Regions from separate parts of the Mesorhizobium dulcispinae genome, predicted to be linked through region 4. Evidence: predicted binding sites of a transcription regulator. Region 4 holds the regulator's gene; each other region holds the start of a gene.

Region 1 (5,171 bases), 310 kb from region 4:
CCACCGGCAACACGAAGTCGGTGCAATCGGCCTTCGCCCATGTCGCGCATGGCGGCACGCTGGTTTTGGTCAGCGTCGTCAAGGACGACATCACTTTCTCCGACCCCGAGTTCCACAAGCGCGAGATGACGCTTGTCGGCAGCCGCAATGCGCTCCGTGCCGATTTCGACCACGTCGCCGCCTCGATCCGCAACGGCGCCGTGCCGCTGGCCAAGCTCGTCACCCATCGCACCTCGCTTGCCGGCACGCCGCGCGATCTGGCCAGATGGGCGCATGAGAAATCCGGCCTGATCAAGGCGGTTATCGAGGTCGGATGAACGCCGTCAGTCGTTTGCCGAGAGCCTGAGTTCCACCCGTTCCGCGGGAAAGCGCGACTCGGCGAATTGGATCGGCTGGCCGTCGAGCGTGACGTTGACGGCGACCGTGACCAGCACGATGGCGCCCGGCTGCAATTCGAGATCGGCGAGATCGTCGGCGTCGGCGTGGCGCGCGGACAGCACTGTCGATTGCCTCAGATAATCGTTGATGCCGAAGCGCTTGAGCGAGGCGGTGATCGATCCCGTCTCCGCCATCGCGACCTCGATACCGGCGAAACGTTTTGCATCGAACCATGTCGTCGCCCGCGACACCGGATGCCCGTCGGCCTCGCCGCGCGTTTCCAGACAGATCACGGCCGATCCCCTGGCAATGCCGAGCGCCTCGGCGATGCGGCGGTTGGCTGGCTCCGTCGATGACGACAGCAGCGCGATGTGGCGCTCGGTCGTCTGCCCTTGCAGCCCGGTCGAAAACCGCGTGCGCGCGCCGATCGGATAGGAGAGACGCTTGCGCGACAGCACGAAGGTGCCGCGCCCCTGCTCGGCCTTGAGTACGCCTTCCTGCACCAGGGCGGCAATGGCGCTGCGCACCGTATGGCGGTTGACGCCGTAGCGTTCCGCTAGCGCCATTTCCGGCGGCAGCGCCGCATTCTCGGCGAAATCGCCGCTCGCGATCCCCTGCAGGATCCTGTCGGCGATCTGCCGCCACAGCGACACGCCATTGCGTCTTTCGATGCTGCCCGCCAGTCCCGTCATTTCCCCGCCCCCAACGTCTTCCTCCTAGCTTTTGCGCCTCTTGTCATCCGCCCGTCATGGACTCCCGTTAGGTGATGAGTATAATTTGTATAGTTGTCTATATCAATAGACAAATTTCCAAGGAGCGATGCGATGCGAGGACAGGAAGCGCGCGAGCAAGCCGGGCGAAAGGCCTTGATGGCAACGCTGGCGCACGCGGCGCCCGAAGAGATCGCGCGTCTGTGGGACGGCTCCGGCCTGCCTTCCGAGGCGGAGCTTTTGCGCGGTCCGGAAACCGGATTGGTGACCGTGCGCGGGCGGATCGGCGGTGGCGGCGCGCCCTTCAATGTCGGCGAGGCGACCGTCACTCGCGCCACGGTGCGGCTGCCCTCCGGACAGGTCGGCCATTCCTATGCGCTCGGTCGCGACAAGAACAAGGCCAGACTCGCGGCAATCGCCGACGCGCTTTGGCAGGACCCGGCCCACCGCGAGGCGGTCGAGACCAAGCTCGTCGCGCCGTTGCGGACAGCGCTCGAAGAGGCGCGCGAGAAGCGGCGCGTCGAGACGGCGGCCACGAAAGTGGATTTCTTCACCATGGTGCGCGGAGAGGACTGATGGATATCGCCACGCAATCGATCGAAGGCGGCTTCGCCGAACCGGTTTTCAATGCGCAAACCGTGTTCCGCGCCATCATGGACGCCATGGCGCGTCCCGGCAGCGTCCAGGCCCTGCCGTCGCTCGCCCATCCGCCGGCGCCGCTGTCGGCGACCGCCGGCGCCGTGGCGCTGGCGCTCTGCGACAACGACACGCCGATCTGGCTCGACCCGCGGCTGCAGGCCGAAGCGCCCGTAAAGGCCTGGCTCGGTTTTCACACCGGCGCGCCCTTGGCCAACACGCCCGCCGACGCGCATTTCGCGATCGTCGCCAATCCAGCGGAGATGGCGGCGCTCGACGGTTTTGCGCAAGGCACGCAGGAATATCCCGACCGCTCGACGACGCTGATCCTTTTGGTCGACGATCTCGCCTCCGGTCCGTCGCTCCTGCTCGAAGGCCCTGGCATCGAGAAGACCGCGACGATCGCGCCGAGAGCCATGCCGCGCCATTTCGTCGAACAGTGGAAGCAGAACAACCATCGTTTCCCGCGCGGCGTCGACATCATCCTGGCGGCGTCCGGCAGCCTCGCCTGCCTGCCGCGCACCACCCGCATCAAGACGATGGAGGCATGACATGTATGTCGCGGTGAAAGGCGGCGAAGCCGCAATTGCCAACGCCCATCGCCTGCTTGCCGATCGCCGGCGCGGCGACCGCTCGGTACCGGTGCTGCGCCTCGACCAGATCGTCGAGCAGCTGGCGCTCGGCGTCGACCGCGTGATGAGCGAAGGCTCGCTCTACGACCGCGAGCTGGCCGCGCTTGCCGTCGTCCAGGCGCGCGGCGACATGATCGAGGCGATCTTCCTTGTGCGCGCCTACCGCACCACGCTGCCGCGCTTCGGCTATACCAATCCGGTCGACACCGGCGCCATGCAGGTCGAGCGGCGCGTGTCGGCCACCTACAAGGACCTGCCCGGCGGCCAGGTGCTAGGGCCGACTTTCGACTACACCCACCGGCTGCTCGATCCGGAGCTCGCCGCCGGCGCCGAGGTCGAAGCACCCGCTCAGCGTCCTGCCGAAGCCGAGGCCATGCCGCGCGTTTCTTCGATCCTTGCCCATGAAGGCCTGATCGAAGCCGACAGCGACATGCCGCTTGACCATATCCCCGGCGACATCACCCGCGAGCCGCTGCAGTTTCCGATGGCGCGCGACATCCGCCTGCAGGCGCTGTCGCGCGGCGACGAAGGGTTTCTGCTGGCGCTCGGCTATTCGACGCAGCGCGGCTATGCCCGCAACCATCCCTTCGTCGGCGAGGTCCGCATCGGCGAGGTCGAGCTGGAGTTCGACGTGCCGGAGCTGCCCTTCGCCGCGCCGCTCGGCTCCATCCGCGTCACCGAGTGCCAGATGGTCAACCAGTTCAAGGGCTCGGCCAAGGCACCGCCGCAATTCACCCGCGGCTATGGTCTGGTCTTCGGCCAGAGCGAGCGCAAGGCGATGGCCATGGCGCTGTGCGACCGGGCGCTGCGCGCTACCGAGCTTGGCGAGGATGTGATTGCCGTGGCGCAGGACGAGGAGTTCGTCATCTCGCATTCCGACAATGTGCAGGCCACCGGCTTCGTCGAGCACCTGAAGCTGCCGCACTATGTCGACTTTCAGGCCGAGATCGACCTGGTCCGCCGCATGCGCGCCGAATTCGAAGCACGCGAAAACGAAGACAAGGCCGAAGAAAAGAGGGAGGCCGCGGAATGAGCTTAGAAGCCACCCACATGACCACCGCCATCGGCGGAATGGCCACTACCCTCACCGCCACCCCACGTCATGCCGCCGCCCAAGGATTCGATAGACCCCTCCCTCGGTTTGGGCAGGACCATGCGGCGAAAAACAAAAACTGCTGCGCCCGCGAAGGCCAACAGCAGAATTCCAAGATGCACCCATCCGGTGGAGGTCATTTGGCCCTACTCCAGCGTCCTGGACGTCAAATCGATAGCACAAAGCGGATGTGATCGCCATGACCGACATCGCCACCTACAACTTCGCCTATCTCGATGAGCAGACAAAGCGGATGATCCGCGGCGCCATTCTGAAGGGCATCGCCATTCCCGGCTACCAGGTGCCCTTCGCCTCGCGCGAGATGCCGATGCCCTATGGCTGGGGCACCGGCGGCGTGCAGGTCACCGCTTCGATCATCGGTCCCGATGATGTGCTGAAAGTCATCGACCAGGGCGCCGACGACACCACCAACGCCGTCTCGATCCGCGCCTTCTTCAAAAAGGTCGCCAAGGTCGCCGTCACCACCGAGACGGCGGCGGCAACGATCATCCAGACCCGCCACCGTATCCCGGAGCATCCGCTCGACGCGGGACAGGTGTTGGTCTTCCAGGTGCCGATCCCCGATCCGCTGCGCTTCCTCGAGCCGCGCGAGACGGAAACGCGAAAAATGCATGCGCTGGAGGAATACGGCCTCATGCATGTGAAGCTCTACGAGGACATCGCCAGGCACGGCCGCATCGCCACCACCTACGCCTATCCGGTCAAGGTCGAGGGCCGCTATGTGATGGACCCCTCGCCGACGCCGAAATTCGACAATCCGAAGATGCATCGTTCGCCGGCATTGCAGCTTTTCGGCGCCGGCCGCGAGAAGCGCATCTATGCGGTCCCGCCCTTCACCGATGTCGTCAGCCTCGATTTCGAGGACCATCCGTTCGAGGTGCAGACCTTCGACCAGCCATGCGCGCTCTGCGCCGCCGAGAATGTCTATCTCGACGAGGTCATCCTCGACGACCATGGTGGCCACATGTTCGTCTGCTCCGACACCGACCATTGCGAGAAGCGGCGCGCGGATGGCCATCGCGGCCATCTTGCGCCTGAAACCCATCTTGCCCTGGAAAGAACGGAGCCGGCGCAATGACCGACCAACCGCTGCTGCGCGTCTCGGCGCTTTCCAAATTCTACGGCTCGCGCGTCGGCTGCGAGAATGTCACGTTCGACCTGTGGCCAGGCGAGGTGCTGGCGGTCGTCGGCGAATCCGGCTCCGGCAAGACGACGCTGCTGAACTGCCTGTCGACCAGGCTTCTGCCGTCCTCCGGCACCGCAAGCTACCGCATGCGCGACAGCCAGTGGCGCGAGCTCTACCGCATGAGCGAGGCCGAGCGCCGCTTCCTGATGCGCACCGACTGGGGCTTTGTCCACCAAAACCCGGCGGATGGCCTGCGCATGACGGTGTCGGCCGGCGCCAATGTCGGCGAGCGACTGATGGCGGTGGGCGACCGCCACTACGGCAAGATCCGCGCCACGGCGGTCGACTGGCTGTCGCGCGTCGAGATCGACGATGACCGCATCGACGACGAGCCGCGCGCCTTCTCCGGCGGCATGCGCCAGCGCCTGCAGATCGCCCGCAACCTGGTGACCGGGCCGCGGCTGGTGTTCATGGACGAGCCGACCGGCGGCCTCGACGTTTCGGTGCAGGCGCGCCTGCTGGACCTGTTGCGCGGCCTGGTCACCGATCTCGGCCTCGCCGCAATCGTCGTCACT
Region 2 (5,171 bases), on a different contig from region 4:
GACGTCGCGCATTACGACGGCGAATACGAGCGCGCCTTCGACACCGAGGTTGCCGGCGTGCGCATCCGCGCGCCGATGATGCGCATCCACACCGTTGCGGCCGGCGGCGGCTCGATCCTGCATTACGAGGCCGGCCGCTTCCGCGTCGGCCCGGACTCAGCCGGCGCCAATCCCGGCCCCGCCGCCTACAGGCGCGGCGGGCCGCTCGCCGTCACCGACGCCAATGTCATGCTTGGCAAGCTGCAGCCGGATGTCTTCCCGGCGATCTTCGGTCCCGGCCAGGACAGGCCGCTCGACGTCGGCACGGTGCGCGAGAAATTCGCGGCCTTGGCCGCCGAGATCGGCGATGGCCGAACGCCGGAAGCGGTGGCCGAGGGCTTCGTCACCATCGCCGTCGAGAACATGGCCAATGCCATCAAGAAGATATCGGTGCAGCGAGGCTACGATGTCACCGAATATCTCTTGAACTGCTTCGGCGGCGCCGGCGGCCAGCATGCCTGCCTGGTCGCAGATGCGCTCGGCATCGAAGCGGTGCTCATCCATCCTTTTTCCGGCTTGCTTTCGGCCTATGGCATCGGGCTGTCGACGGTTTTCGCCTCGCGCCAGCAAGCGTTGCTGAAGCCGCTCGCCGAGGAGTCCCGCCCATCGGTCGAGGACCTGATTGCGGCACTGCGCCAGGGCGTCGTCGCCGAGCTTGTGGCGCAAGGAATTGCGGAAACCGCCATCGCCTCGAGACCGGTCCTGCAGATCCGCTATGACGGCACCGACACGACTTTGCCGGTGAATTTCGAACACGGCTCGATCTTTCGCGCGAGAAGCGATTTCGAGGCCGCCCACAAGGCGCAGTTCGGCTTCGTCTACGAAAACAAGCCGATGATCGTCGAGGCGGTCGGCGTCGAAGGCGCGGACACAGGAACCACAGGCCGCGACGAAACTGAATCAAGTCTCGAAGACAAGGCGGCAAGCCCCTGGCAGACCCGGCAATTCTTTGCCGACGGCGCCTGGCGAGATGCCGGCATTTTTCGGCGCGAGGATCTGAAGCCCGGCCACAAGGTGGCTGGCCCCGCACTTGTCATCGAGCCGAACCAGACCATCGTCGTCGAGCCGGGCTGGCAGGCCGAGATCACGGTCAGGAACCATGTGCTCCTGCGCCGCATCGAGAAAAAGCGCCGGCAGGCGGCGCTCGGCACCGAGGCCGATCCGGTGATGCTGGAGGTGTTCAACAACCTTTTCATGTCGATTGCCGAGCAGATGGGCGTGACGCTGCAGAACACCGCCTATTCGGTCAACATCAAGGAACGGCTGGATTTCTCCTGCGCCGTGTTCGACCGCCATGGCGCGCTGGTCGCCAACGCGCCGCATATGCCGGTGCATCTGGGCTCCATGGACCGCTCGGTCGAAACCGTCATCCGCCTGAACTCGGGCGACATCCATCCGGGCGACGTCTTCGCGCTGAACGCACCTTACAATGGCGGGACGCATCTGCCCGATATCACCGTGGTGACGCCGGTGTTCGATGACACACGCAAGGAAATCCTGTTCTGGGCAGCCTCGCGCGGGCACCACGCCGATGTCGGCGGCACGGCGCCCGGCTCGATGACGCCTCTTGCCACCACCGTCGACGAGGAAGGCGTTCTGTTCGACAATTTCCGCATCGTCGATCGCGGCCGCTTCCGCGAGAAGGAGCTCGAGGCGCTCCTGACCGACCATCCCTATCCTGCCCGCAATCCCACGCAGAACATCGCCGACCTCAAGGCGCAGATCGCGGCCAACGAAAAGGGCGTGGCGGAGCTGCGCAAGATGGTCGCACATTTCGGCCTCGATGTCGTCGAGGCCTATATGGGCCATGTCCAGGACAACGCCGCCGAGAGCGTGCGCCGCGTGCTGGAACGGCTGCCCGACAGCTCCGATTACGAATATCCCACCGACACCGGTCAGGTGATCAAGGTCAGGATCACCGTCGACCGACAAAAGCGCCAGGCGACGGTCGATTTCACGGGTACTTCGAAGGTCGAGAAGAACAATTTCAACGCGCCGGAGCCGGTGGCGCGAGCCGCCGTGCTCTATGCCTTCCGCGTCATGGTCGAGGACATGATCCCGATGAATGCCGGATGTCTGCGGCCGATCAACATCGTCATTCCCGACGGCTGCATGCTGAAGCCCGCCTATCCGGCCGCGGTCGTCGCCGGCAATGTCGAGACCTCGCAACATGTCACCAACGCGCTGTTCGGCGCCATGGGCGCGATGGCCAATGCGCAAGGCACGATGAACAACCTCACCTTCGGCAACAAGCAATACCAGTATTACGAAACGATCTGCTCCGGCTCGCCGGCCGGCCGGATGAATTCCGGCCGCGGCTTTGCCGGCACTTCCGGCGTCCATACGCACATGACCAATTCGCGGCTCACCGATCCGGAAGTGCTGGAACTGCGCTTCCCTGTCGTGCTGGAGGATTTCCACATCCGCGAGGGCTCCGGCGGCAAAGGCAAATGGAACGCCGGCGACGGCACCAAGCGCACCATCCGTTTCCTCGAAAAAATGGAATGCGCCATCCTCTCCTCGCACCGCAACCGCCCGCCCCAGGGCCTGAACGGCGGCGGCGACGGCGAGGCCGGCTCGACCAGGGTCAGGCGCAATGACGGCTCGGTAGACGTGCTGAAGGCCTGCGACCAGACGACGCTCGATGTCGGCGAGGCCGTCACCGTCATCACGCCGACGCCGGGCGGGTTCGGCAAGGCCTGATGCATGTCGCCCAAAAGTGTGCAGCGGCTTTGGGAAAACGACATGCATGGGAACTAAAGACCAAAGCGCGTCGCCCGAATCCGGTTCAGCGCGACGGGCTTTGACGTCAACTTAACGTCAACAGGCTGTCACCCGCCTGTCACAACGCTGCGCTACCCGCTTGCGCCAACGCAAACGGGGAATCACCTTGCCATGTCGGATGTATCGGGAGAACTCGTTTTTCGGCGCGGCAAAGAAGTTGGAAAAGCCGTCTACCAGAACCGGGCTCTGTCGAAGGACGGCATTTCCGAGCGGCTTTTCGCTTTCCTGTTTTCCGGCCTGGTCTATCCGCAGATCTGGGAAGACCCCGATGTCGACATGGAGGCCATGCAGCTCGGTGCCGGGCATCGCATCGTCACAATCGCGTCAGGCGGCTGCAACATTCTGGCTTACCTCACCCGCTCGCCGGCCCGGATCGACGCCGTCGACCTCAACGCCGCGCATATCGCGCTGAACCGCATGAAGCTCGAAGCGGTGCGCCATCTGCCCTCGCAGGGCGACCTGTTCCGCTTCTTCGGCGCCGCCGACACCAGCCACAATTCGGAAGCTTACGACCGTTTCATCGCGCCGCATCTCGATCCGGTGAGCCGCCACTACTGGGAGCGCAGGAACTGGCGTGGCCGGCGCCGCATCTCGGTCTTCGACCGCAACTTCTACCAGACCGGCCTGCTTGGGCTCTTCATCGCCATGGGCCATCGCGTCGGCAAGCTGTTCGGTGTCGATCCGGCCGGTATCATGAAGGCCGAGAACATCGGCGAGCAGCGCCGTTTCTTCAATGAAGAGCTGGCGCCGATCTTCGACAAGAAGCTGTTGAGATGGGCGACGTCGCGCAAGGCCTCGCTCTTCGGCCTCGGCATTCCGCCGGCGCAGTACGATTCGCTGATCACCTCCGGCGACGGCTCGATGGCGAGCGTCCTGAAGGCGCGGCTGGAAAAGCTCGCCTGCGACTTCCCGCTGAAGAGCAACTATTTCGCCTGGCAGGCGTTTGCCCGCCGCTACCCGGAGCCCGGCGAGGCCGCGCTCCCTGCCTATCTGGAGCAGCGCAATTACAAGACGATCCGTGCCAACATCGATCGCGTCGCCGTCCATCATGCCAACCTGATCAAATTCCTCGCCGGCAAGGATGCAGGCTCGGTCGATCGCTTCATTCTGCTCGATGCGCAGGACTGGATGACCGATGACCTGCTCAACGATCTGTGGACCGAGATCACCCGCACGGCCTCGGTTGGCGCGCGCGTGATCTTCCGCACCGCGGCCGAACCCAGCCTGCTGCCGGGACGCGTCTCCAACTCGCTGCTCGATCAATGGCACTATGAGAACGAGGCCTCGCGCGAATTCTCGGCCAGGGACCGCTCGGCGATCTATGGCGGCTTCCATCTTTATGTGAAGCGCGCCGCATGAGCGCCACGGAGGTGCCGGCCAGTCATGCCGAGCTGATGGACGGTGTCTATCGCTGGCAGCGCCATATCTACGATCTAACCCGCAAATACTACCTGCTCGGCCGTGACCGGCTGATTGAGGGGCTCGACGTGCCGCAAGGCGGCAGCGTTCTCGAACTCGGTTGCGGCACGGGCCGCAACATCGTGCTGGCCGCCCGTCGCTATCCGGATGGCCGCTTCTTCGGCCTCGACATCTCGGCCGAAATGCTGGAGACGGCGAATGCCGCGATAGCCCGTGAAGGTCTGGCAGCGAAGGTCAACCTGGCGCGCGGTGACGCCACCGACTTCGACGCCAAAGCGCTTTTCGGCACTGCGCGCTTCGACCGTGTCTTCGTGTCCTATTCGCTGTCGATGATCCCCGGCTGGGAAAAAACCGTCTCGGCAGCGCTCGCCGCGCTCGCACCCGGCGGTTCGCTGCATGTCGTCGATTTCGGCCAGCAGGAAGGCCTGCCGCGCTGGTTCAGGACCTTGCTGCGCGGCTGGCTGCGGAAATTCCATGTCGAGCCCCGCGCCTCGCTGCGCGATGTCCTTGGATCGGAAGCCGAGCGGACCGGCGCAACCTTCCGTTTCAGAACGCTTTATCGCGGTTATGCCTGGCTTGGCGTGATCGGCGCTCCGAATTTGGCAGGCCCCTATTGATGTAACGCCTTCACCAGCGCCGCCACCATTGTCTGCGGCCGGTAGCCGAGCTTGGCAGGCGTCAGCCCGAGCCGCACCACGACCAGTTGCTCCGACGGGATAATGGCGACGGTCTGGCCGTCATGGCCCTCCATCCAATAGGTATCCTTGGGCAGGCCCGCGGCCGCGCCCGCGCCGGGATTATCCTCATCGCCCGGTCCCTCGATCCAGACCTGGCCCTTGCCGTAGACTTTCGAGGCCGGCGCGGGTGCCCGCATCCAGTCGACGAAACCGGCGGGCAGGATCTGCGCGCCGTTCCAGACGCCGCCCTGC
Region 3 (5,171 bases), on a different contig from region 4:
CAGGTATGCTTCAAGGATCTTGTTGGTGGTGCGCGGATAGACATAGTCGGTGCCTTCGAGCACCCAGCGCTTCACCGAGCCGCCATCGGCGCTCATCAGGTAGTCAACGGCCGGAATGGCCTGCTGGTTCGGGGCGGCGCCGGTGTAGAAGACGTTGCGCTCACTCTCCTCGCCCTCATACTGGACCGGGTAGAACAGGATGTTGTCGAGCTCCGAGAACACCGGCAGCACCGATTTGCGCGACACCGAGGTCCAGCAGCCGAACACCGCCGCCACCTTGTCCTTCGAGATCAGCTCTCGCGCCTTTTCGGCAAAGAGCGGCCAGTTGGACGCCGGATCGACGACGACTGCCTCGAGCTTCTTGCCGAGCAGGCCGCCCTTGGCGTTCTGCTCCTCGATCAGCATCAGCATGACGTCCTTCAGCGTCGTCTCCGAAATCGCCATGGTGCCCGACAGCGAATGGAGGATGCCGACCTTGATCGTGTCGTCGGCCGCCTTGGCGGGTGCCGACATCGACAGGCCGGCAGCGATCACGCCGGCCGAAAACATTTTTGTTATTGTCGAGAAATTACCCCTCATGTTCCACGCTCCCACGCTGGTTGTTTTGCATCGCAACATAACGGTGCAAGCGACGTGCCAGACGCTGAAGCGCAGCGACAAATAGTGGGATAATGAAGCGTTTACAGTCAGTTATCCTATAGCCGCCGAACATTTCGCGCTGCTGTGGCGCGCGAAGGCTGAGAAAAGTTTACGCAATGCTGCCTAGATTTTGCCCAAATGGTAAAAATGCTCAAACTTTAATCTGCCCTGGATGCGACCCGTTTGGCGCCTGTTGCGGGCCGACGGCAAAATGGGGCAAGGTCGCCGCGCAAACGAGCGACGTCATGGCCTTCCGCTTCTTCCTGAGTTTCCTGCTTCTCATGTCCGCCGCCGGCAGCGCCCGCGCCGACTTCGCCGAAGGCAAGCTGCCGGACGGCGTCTATCACTGCGAGATCTATCTGCTCGGCCTCTTCCTCAACCTCGGCGACATCACCATCAAGGGCAATGTCTATAGCGGCCCGATGACTTTCGGCACCTCGGGAACATACAACTACCAGATGGACGCCAATGGCGAGATCAGCTGGCTCGGTCCGCTTGGCGGCTACACCAGCGGCGGAAACTCGATCTCGCTGACCCAGGCGACGCTGGATGATCCGAACGCGCCCTCCTTCGATATCATCATGAAGCAGCAGGAGGGCGCCTTCACCGCCTCGACCTGCACCAGGAAGTAGCGGCGGCACCGTCCGCTTTTGCCGTCGCGGCACGCCCTCTCATGTCATCCGGATGTTGCCGAAGCGGCTTAGGCAGCGCATGTCGTCCACATCCACCTCGAGAGGCAGACACGATGGCCAACTCTCCGTCTTCACCCTCCCCTGTCATTCGCGACGTGATCGCCGCGCGCGTCTCGCGCCGCGAGCTCCTCAAAGGGGCCTCGCCTCCGGCGCATTGATTGCCGGCGGCAGCTTCGTCGGCTCCTTGTTTGCCGGCGAAACACATGCCGCTGCAGCCCTTTCCACGCTCGGCTTTCCGGAGCTGAAGCGGGTCTACGGCAAGACCCACGCCGCCGCCGAAGGTTACGAGACGACCATCGTCGCGCGCTGGGGCGATCCGCTTGCGGCCGGCCTGTCCGAATTCGACGGCAACAAGGTCGCGGCGGAAGAGCAGGAGAAGCGGTTCGGCTATAATTGCGACTACATCGCCTTCATGCCGCTGCCCAAGGGTTCGGTGAATTCCGACCACGGCCTGCTCTGCGTCAACAATGAGTACATTTCGCCGAACGTGATGTTCCCCGGCATGACTGAGGACGATGCCGGCAAGACGATGACCAGGGAACAGGTCGATCTCGGCCTCGCCGCGATGGGCCATTCGATCGTCGAAGTGATGCTCAAGGACGGCAAGTGGGCAACCGTCGAGGACAGTCCGCTCAACCGCCGCATCACCGCCAACACCGAGATGGTCGTCTCCGGCCCCGTTGCCGGCCACGCGCTGATGCAGACCTCGGCCGACACGACTGGCGCCAAGGTGCTGGGCACCAGTTACAATTGCAGCGGCGGCGTCACGCCCTGGGGCACGGTACTGACTTGCGAGGAAGGCGTTTCCGATCTCTTCGGCGGCGATCCGAAGAAGGCGCCGACCGCCGACATCCTCGACCGCTACGGCTTCGACGGTTCCGACATCTACGGCCGCGGCCGCTTCCATGACCGATTCAACATCGACAAGGAGCCGAACGAGCCGAACCGCTTCGACTGGGTTGTCGAGATCGACCCCTACGATCCGCAGTCGAACCCGGTGAAGCGCACCGCGCTCGGCCGCATGTCGCATGAGGCCTCGACTGTCGTTCGCAACAAGGACGGCCGTATCGTCGTCTATATGGGCGACGACGACTATTTTGAGTACATGTACCGCTTCGTCTCGGCAAAAGCTTACGACGCCGCGAACCCCGCCTCCGGCAAGGATCTTCTCGACGATGGCGTGCTCTCGGTGGCGCGTTTCGACGCCGACGGCGCGATGAGCTGGCTGCCGCTGGTCCACGGCCAGGGCAAGCTCACCGCCGAGAACGGCTTTGCCGACCAGGCCGAGGTGCTTCTGAAGACCCGCCTTGCCGCCGACGCGCTTGGCGCGACGCCGATGGACCGGCCGGAGGATATCGAGACCAATCCGGTCACCGGCCGCGTCTACGCCGTCATGACCAAGAACAAGAAGCGCGACGAATCCAAGGTCAATCCGGCCAACACGCGGCCGGAAAACCTCTGGGGTCATATCGTCGAATTGATCCCGCCCGGCGGCGACGGCCCTGACGCCGATCACGCCGCCGACAAATATGCCTGGGACTTGTTCGTGCTCTGCGGCAATCCCAAGGACGCCAAGGTTGGCGCCACCTTCCACCCCGACACCTCGGACAATGGCTGGTTCGTCTGCCCCGACAACATCACCTTCGATCCGGCCGGCCGGCTGTGGGTGGCTACAGACGGCGCCAACGACTTCGACCTGCCTGACGGCGTCTACGGCGTCGACACCGAGGGCGCGGCGCGCGGCCTGCCGAAACTGCTCTTCACCTGCCCGCATGGCGCGGAAGCGACCGGGCCCTGCTTCACGCCCGACGGCACGACGCTGTTCCTCTCGGTCCAGCACCCGTCCGAAGACGCCGAGTCGCTCGACAAGGCGCAGTCGCTGTGGCCCGACTTCAAGGACGGCCAGCCGCCGCGGCCTTCGGTCGTCGCCATCCGCCGCAAGGACGGCCAGCCGGTCGGCGCCTGAGCATCGGAGCAGCGGCATAAAAAAGGCGCGGAACCCGGTCAGGTCCCGCGCCAGCAGGCAGTCGGGGAGGACTAAGCAATTCCAGGAAAAGTGCGTAGCGGTTTTCCGTCCGGAATTGCGTAACAAAGAGCGGATCGGCGATTACGCCGAACCGCCCTAAATGCTTCTCGCCGACATCTGGGCGGCGATGTAGTCGGCCTGGCGGATGGCCAGCGACACGATCGTCAGCGTCGGATTTTCGGCGCCGCCGGTGGTGAACTGGCTGCCGTCGGAGACGAACAAGTTCTTGATGTCGTGCGTCTGGCCGTGCTTGTTGACGACGCCGTCGGCCGGCTTCTCGCTCATCCGGTTGGTGCCGAGATTGTGGGTCGAGGGATAGGGCGGCGTCGGGAAGGTTCGGGTCGCTCCAACGGCTGCGTAGAGCGCCTGGCCCTGCTTGTAGGCGTGATGGCGCATCGCTGTGTCGTTGGCATGGTCGTCGAAATGGACGTCAGCGATCGGCATGCCGTGCTCGTCCTTTTCGTCCTTGTGCAGCGTGATGCGGTTCTCCTCGCGCGGCATGTCCTCGCCGACGATCCACAGCCCCGCCATATGATCGTAATGGTCGAGCGCCGTGGTGAAGGAACGGCCCCAGCCGCCGGGATTGAGGAAGGCGGCCATGAACGGCAGGCCGAGCGATAGCGTCTCCATCTCGTAGCCGCCGACGAAGCCGCGTGACGGATCGTGCCGCGCCTCGTCGCGGATGATGCCGGCCATCGTGGTGCCGCGATACATATGCACCGGCTTGTCGAAGACGGCGTAAACCGACCCGGTCGTGTGGCGCATGTAGTTCTTGCCCACCTGCCCCGACGAATTGGCAAGCCCGTGCGGGAACTTGCTCGATTCGGAATTGAGCAGCAGGCGCGGGCTCTCGATCGAGTTGCCGGCGACGGCGACGATGCGGGCCTTCTGCTCCTGCAGCTTGCCGTCCTTGTCGGCATAGACGACGCCCGTCACCTTGCCGCTGGCGTCGTGGTTGATCTTGATGACCATGGAATTGGGCCGGACTTCGAGATGGCCGGTCGCTTCGCCTTTCGGAATCTCGGTGTAGAGCGTCGACCATTTGGCGCCCCATTTGCAGCCCTGGAAGCAGAAGCCGGTCTGCTGGCAGGAATTGCGGTCGTCGCGCTGCACCGAATTGATGGCCATGTTGCCGGTGTGGCATTCCTTGTAGCCGAGCTTGTCTGCGCCGGCCTTGAGCACCTTGAAGTTGTTGTTGCCGGGCAGCCGCGGCCAGTCGTTGGTGCCGGTGACGCCCATCTTGGCTTCGGCCTTGGCGTAGTAGGGCTCCATCTCGGCAAGCGTTACCGGCCAGTCGAGAAGGTTCGCGCCCTTCACCTTGCCGTAGGTCGAAAGCGTCTTGAATTCATGCTCCTGGAAGCGCAGCGACGCGCCCGCCCAGTGCGTGGTCGAGCCGCCGACCGACTTGACGATCCAGGCCGGCAGGTTCGGGAAATCCTTCGCCACGCGCCAGTCGCCGGAGGTGGTGCGCTTGTCCTTCCAGGCGAGTTGGGTGAAGGAGTCCCACTCGTCATTGATGAAGTCCTCATATTCGTGGCGGGCGCCCGCTTCCAGGATGACGACGTCGATGCCCTTCTGCGCAAGCTCGTTGCCGAGCGTGCCGCCGCCGGCGCCCGAGCCGATGATGACGACCACGCCGTCGTTCTTGAGATCAAATTGTGCTGCCATGGTTTCCTCCCATGAAATCGGTCAAAGCGGTTCAATCGGTCAAAAGCGGTTCGGGACAGAGCGGCTCAGAGCCACTCGATGTCGTTGAAGCCGCGCGCGATGTAGCCGCCCTTGGAGTAGGATTCGCCCTCGTAACCGAAGATCGG
Region 4 (5,171 bases):
CATTCCTTCGATCATCTACGGCATCTGGGGCCTGTTCGTCTTCGCGCCCTTCCTGCAGACGACGGTGCAGCCCTTCATCATCAACCTTTTCCACGGCATACCCGGCCTTTCCAGCCTGTTTGCCGGTCCGCCCTACGGCATCGGCCTGCTGACGTCGTCGCTCATCCTTGCCATCATGGTGCTGCCGTTCATCACCTCGATCACCAAGGACGTGTTCGATACGGTGCCAGCGGTGCTGAAGGAATCGGCCTACGGCATCGGCTGCACGACCTGGGAAGTGACGCGGCGCGTGACCATCCCCTACACCCGCGTCGGCATCATGGGCGGCGTCATGCTCGGTCTCGGCCGCGCGCTCGGCGAGACTATGGCCGTCACCTTCGTCATCGGCAACGCGCACCGCATCAGCGCCTCGCTGTTTGCGCCGGGCACGACGATCTCGGCGACCATCGCCAACGAATTCACCGAGGCCGACGGCGAGCTCTATACGTCCTCGCTGGTGGCGCTCGGCCTGATCCTGTTCATCATCACCTTCATCATCCTCGCCATCGCGCGCTACATGCTGTTGCGCATCGATAGCCGCACGGGAGCATGACCGATGTCGGTAGCTATGTCGCTCCACCAGCGCCGCAAGCGCAAGAATGCCGTGATGATGGCGCTGTGCGTCATCGCGGCGGGCATCGGCCTTGCCTGGCTGGCGCTGATCCTCGGCGCGCTGATCTACAAGGGCCTGTCCGGCGTTTCGCTGGCGGTCTTTACCGAGATGACGCCGCCGCCCGGCGACGCCGGCGGCCTGCTCAACGCCATCTACGGCAGCATCGTGATGACCATCATCGGCATCGTCGTCGGCACGCCGATAGGCGTGCTCGCCGGAACCTATATGGCCGAGTACGGGCGCTTCTCGCGTCTCACCACGGTGGTGCGCTTCATCAACGACATCCTGTTGTCGGCGCCCTCGATCATCGTCGGCCTGTTCGTCTATGAGCTGTTGGTGCGGCCGATGGGGCATTTCTCGGCGATTGCCGGCGCGGTCGCGCTGTCGATCCTGGTGATCCCGGTCGTGGTGCGCACCACCGAGGACATGCTGAACCTAGTGCCCAATGCACTGCGCGAAGCCGGCACCGCGATCGGCGCGCCGCGCTGGGTGGTGATCCGCTCCGTCGCCTATCGCGCCGCACTCTCCGGCATCGTCACCGGCATATTGCTGGCGATCGCCCGCATTTCGGGCGAAACGGCGCCGCTGCTCTTCACCGCGCTCAACAATCAGTTCTGGTCGAGCAATCTCAACGCGCCGATGGCCAGCCTGCCGGTGACCATCTTCCAGTTCGCCCTAAGTCCCTACGAGGAATGGCAGCAACTGGCCTGGACGGGCGCACTCATAATCACCTTTACGGTTCTCGGGCTGAGCATTTTCGCCCGCAGCCTTACCGGACGCAGAGAGGACAGATGAAACCTATGTTGTCCACCGACCTTAACGTAGCCGAGACGGCCGTCGAGAAGGCCAAGATCGAGGTCAAGAACCTCAACTTCTACTATGGCCAGTCGAAGGCGCTGAAGGACATCAACCTGTCGCTGCCGGAGCGCAGCGTCACCGCTTTCATCGGACCGTCGGGCTGCGGGAAATCGACGCTGCTGCGCGTGCTGAACCGCATCTACGAGCTCTACCCGAAGCAGAGCGCCGAGGGTCAGGTACTGCTCGACGGCAAGAACATCCTCGACCGTTCGCAGGACCTCAACCTGCTCAGGACGAAGATCGGCATGGTGTTCCAGAAGCCGACGCCGTTCCCGATGTCGATCTACGAGAACATCGCCTTCGGCGTCAGGCTGTATGAGAAGATCAGCAAGGCCGAAATGGACAACCGGGTCGAGTCGGCACTGAAGCGCGCCGCACTTTGGAGCGAGGTCAAGGACAAGCTCAACGCCAGCGGCCAGAGCCTTTCGGGCGGCCAGCAGCAGCGGCTCTGCATCGCCCGCACGGTGGCGGTGAAGCCGGAGGTCATCCTGCTCGACGAGCCGGCATCGGCACTCGATCCGCTGTCGACCGCCAAGATCGAGGAGCTGATCGACGAATTGCAGGCCGACTACACGATCGTGATCGTCACCCACAACATGCAGCAGGCGGCGCGCGTGTCGCGGCAGACGGCGTTCATGTATCTCGGCGAGCTGGTCGAGTTCGACCGGACCGAGAAGATCTTCACCTCGCCCCGCGAGAAGCGCACGCAGGACTACATCACCGGCCGCTTCGGCTGAGTTCATACGAGGACATAACCATGGCGCATACGGTCGCTTCCTTCGACGAGGATCTGAGGCAGATCAGCCAGCTCATCCGTGACATGGGCGATCTCGCCGGCTCGATGGTCGGCGCATCGACCAAGGCCCTGCTGAACTCCGACAACGCGCTGGCGCAGCGCGTGGTTTCCGACGACGCCATCATGGACGCGCGGCAGCGCGAGCTCGACGATCGCGCCATCACGCTGATCGCCAAACGCCAGCCGATGGCCGACGACCTGCGCAGCGTGGTCGGCGCCATCCGCATGGCCGGCGACCTCGAGCGCATCGGCGACCTCGCCAAGAACATCGCCAAGCGCGTCGGTTCCGTCGGCGTCAGCGCCGCGCCACGCGACCTGTCGCACTCCATCGACTCCATGGCGCAACTGGTGCTGATCCAGGTCCAGGGCGTGATCGAGGAATACACGGCGGGCGACGCCACGGCGCTCGCCAAGCTCCGGAACGACGACGAGCGCATCGACGTCAAATACACCTCCGTCTTCCGCGAGCTCCTGACCTACATGATGGAGGATCCGCGCAACATCACGGCCTGCACCCATCTCCTGTTCTGCGCCAAGAATCTGGAGCGCATCGGCGACCACGTGACCAATATCGCCGAGAACGCCTATTATGTGCTGACCGGCACGCAATTGCCCGCGAACCGTCCGAAACAGGACGAGACGGCGATGTCGGCGCCGGCGGCCTGACAGCGAAGGTACCTGCTATATGATCGCCCCACGCATCATGGTGGTGGAGGACGAGGAGCCGCTGGGGGTGCTGCTCCGCTACAATCTCGAATCCGAGGGCTACCAGGTAGAAGTGGTGACCCGCGGCGACGAGGCTGAAATCCGCCTGCAAGAGAACGTGCCCGACCTTCTGGTGCTCGACTGGATGGTGCCGGCGGTTTCCGGCATCGAGCTTTGCCGCCGGCTGAGGATGCGGCCCGAGACCGAACGGCTGCCGATCATCATGCTAACGGCGCGCGGCGAGGAAAGCGACAGGGTGCGCGGCCTCTCGACGGGCGCCGACGATTACCTGGTCAAGCCGTTCTCGACGCCGGAATTCATGGCCCGGGTCAAGGCGCTGCTGCGCCGCGCCAAGCCGGAGGTGCTGTCCAGCGTGCTCAAGGTCGGCGACATCGTGCTCGACCGCGAATCGCACCGCGTTTACCGCAAGAAGAGCGAGATCAGGCTCGGGCCGACCGAATTCCGGCTGCTCGAATTCATGATGCGGCATCCCGGCCGGGTGTTCTCGCGCAGCCAACTGCTCGACAATGTCTGGGGCGAGACGATCTATATCGACGAGCGCACCGTGGACGTGCATGTCGGGCGCCTGCGCAAGGCGGTCAACAACGGCCGCATGCCCGATGTGATCCGCACCATCCGCGGGGCAGGGTACGCGATCAGGGAAGACTAGGTCCTCGCATCGCAACCGTCGGGATTGGCCGAGGCATCCTCAACGTCATCATCCCAGGGCGAAGCAGGAGCGAAGCTCCGTCGCGGAGACCCTGGGATCCATGCCGTGACCTCGCGCGAAGAGTAAAGGCGGCGCAAGACAGAGGTCGTTCTGCACCGCCGCAACGCTCGTATGTAACGGCATGGATCCTAGGGTCTTCGCCGCGTCGCTTCGCTCCTTGCTTCGCCCTAGGATGACGAAGCGATGGGAGTTTGGGCCACTCCAAACGATAGCGAACGCCAGATCAGGCTACGTTCTTTCCAGCAGCGCCCGCCCGCGCCTGTACGCCCGGCGCGAAGATCTCCTGATCGACGAAGGTCAGCGCGCGCATGGCGCAGCCTTCTCGGATCAGCGGCAATTCGTTCGGCTCGGTGTCGAAGGAGATCGACTGCGAGTGCTGGCCGCCGGCGGTCTGGGCGATCGCCTCGCGCAGCGATGGCTCGATCAGGTCGAAGGCGGCGGCGCTGACGCCGACCATGGCGACCGGCGCAGGGTCGATCAGCGCGAACAGGCTGCCGAGGCCGAAGCCCAGCGCCTCGCCCGCCCGGCGATAGGCCTCGCGCTCCGGGCCATCCTTCTCGCGTGCCTTGGCGGCAAGCGCGCGCATGTCGGCGTCGCCGACATCGACCGGCTCGGCGTCCTCGCTCATCTTCATGGCGCTGCGCCAGATAGCGTAGTTGCCGGCATAGGCCTCGACGCAGCCGCGGCGCCCGCAGCGGCAGAGTGCGCCGCCCGGACGGTGGATCATGTGGCCGAACTCGCCGCCGGAAGAATGCGTGCCGGTGAACAGCTCGCCCTTCAGCACCAGCCCCATGCCGATGCCGTGCGAGAGCAGGATGGCGATGAAATTGTCGCGATAGCGATCGGGGTCGCGCCATTGCAGCGCTACGGCCATCATGTTGCAGTCGTTCTCCATGGTGGCCGGAATGCCGAATTCTCTTTCCAGTATGTCGGCGAAGGGAATGTCGGTCAGCGGCGTGATCGGCGACCACAGCATGGCGCGAGCATGGGAATCTGTGATGCCCTGGATGCCCATGGCGATGCGGGCGACGCTGCGGACATCGAGGTCCGGATCCTCCAGCCGGCGCCGGACGATCGCTGTGCACTCGCCGATCAGCTCGTCGCGCGGCATGGTCAGCGTATCGAGACGCCGCTGTTCCTCGGCGATGACCTGGCCGGCATAGTCGATGACGGCGACGGAGAGGAAATTGAGCGACAGCACCACCGTCACCACCGCCGCCGCCTCCGGGTTGAGGGCGAGGCCGACCTGCGGTCGGCCGCGCTTCAGCGATGCGGTCTCGCTCGGCTTGCTCTCGGCCAGGATGCCTTCCTGGATCAGGTCCGAGGAGATCGCCGAAATGGTCGAGTGGCTGAGCCCGGTGGTCGCGGCGATCTCCGTGCGCGACGGCTGGCCGGCCCGGCGCACGGCCGAGAGCACCATGGCGCGATTG

The links. Region 4 encodes PhoB, which activates phosphate uptake and scavenging genes when phosphate is short. Its sites were predicted from a motif close to TGTCATNNANCTGTCAT; they were not measured.
Region 1: a site for PhoB is predicted at 1,112-1,128, ahead of phnF (phosphonate metabolism transcriptional regulator PhnF). Genes of this name have one in related genera too.
Region 2: a site for PhoB is predicted at 2,869-2,885, ahead of RFN30_RS14150 (BtaA family protein). Genes of this name have one in related genera too.
Region 3: a site for PhoB is predicted at 1,314-1,330, ahead of RFN30_RS04915 (PhoX family protein). Genes of this name have one in related genera too.

Annotation. Positions count from the first base shown of each region.
Region 1 is NZ_JAVIIY010000003.1:239,948-245,118, forward strand. Features, by position in the region: gene RFN30_RS09055 (zinc-binding alcohol dehydrogenase family protein) at 1-317, shown strand, start outside; gene phnF (phosphonate metabolism transcriptional regulator PhnF) at 324-1,070, opposite strand; gene phnG (phosphonate C-P lyase system protein PhnG) at 1,203-1,664, shown strand; gene phnH (phosphonate C-P lyase system protein PhnH) at 1,664-2,275, shown strand; gene RFN30_RS09075 (carbon-phosphorus lyase complex subunit) at 2,277-3,389, shown strand; gene RFN30_RS09080 (hypothetical protein) at 3,392-3,589, opposite strand; gene RFN30_RS09085 (alpha-D-ribose 1-methylphosphonate 5-phosphate C-P-lyase PhnJ) at 3,649-4,548, shown strand; gene phnK (phosphonate C-P lyase system protein PhnK) at 4,545-5,171, shown strand, end outside.
Region 2 is NZ_JAVIIY010000005.1:246,521-251,691, reverse strand. Features, by position in the region: gene RFN30_RS14155 (hydantoinase B/oxoprolinase family protein) at 1-2,742, shown strand, start outside; gene RFN30_RS14150 (BtaA family protein) at 2,935-4,182, shown strand; gene RFN30_RS14145 (class I SAM-dependent methyltransferase) at 4,179-4,859, shown strand; gene RFN30_RS14140 (serine hydrolase domain-containing protein) at 4,853-5,171, opposite strand, start outside.
Region 3 is NZ_JAVIIY010000002.1:59,357-64,527, reverse strand. Features, by position in the region: gene urtA (urea ABC transporter substrate-binding protein) at 1-579, opposite strand, end outside; gene RFN30_RS04920 (hypothetical protein) at 885-1,271, shown strand; gene RFN30_RS04915 (PhoX family protein) at 1,486-3,297, shown strand; gene RFN30_RS04910 (GMC family oxidoreductase) at 3,454-5,025, opposite strand; gene RFN30_RS04905 (gluconate 2-dehydrogenase subunit 3 family protein) at 5,091-5,171, opposite strand, start outside.
Region 4 is NZ_JAVIIY010000003.1:546,642-551,812, reverse strand. Features, by position in the region: gene pstC (phosphate ABC transporter permease subunit PstC) at 1-592, shown strand, start outside; gene pstA (phosphate ABC transporter permease PstA) at 596-1,447, shown strand; gene pstB (phosphate ABC transporter ATP-binding protein PstB) at 1,444-2,247, shown strand; gene phoU (phosphate signaling complex protein PhoU) at 2,268-2,972, shown strand; gene phoB (phosphate regulon transcriptional regulator PhoB) at 2,992-3,681, shown strand; gene RFN30_RS10580 (ROK family transcriptional regulator) at 3,965-5,171, opposite strand, start outside.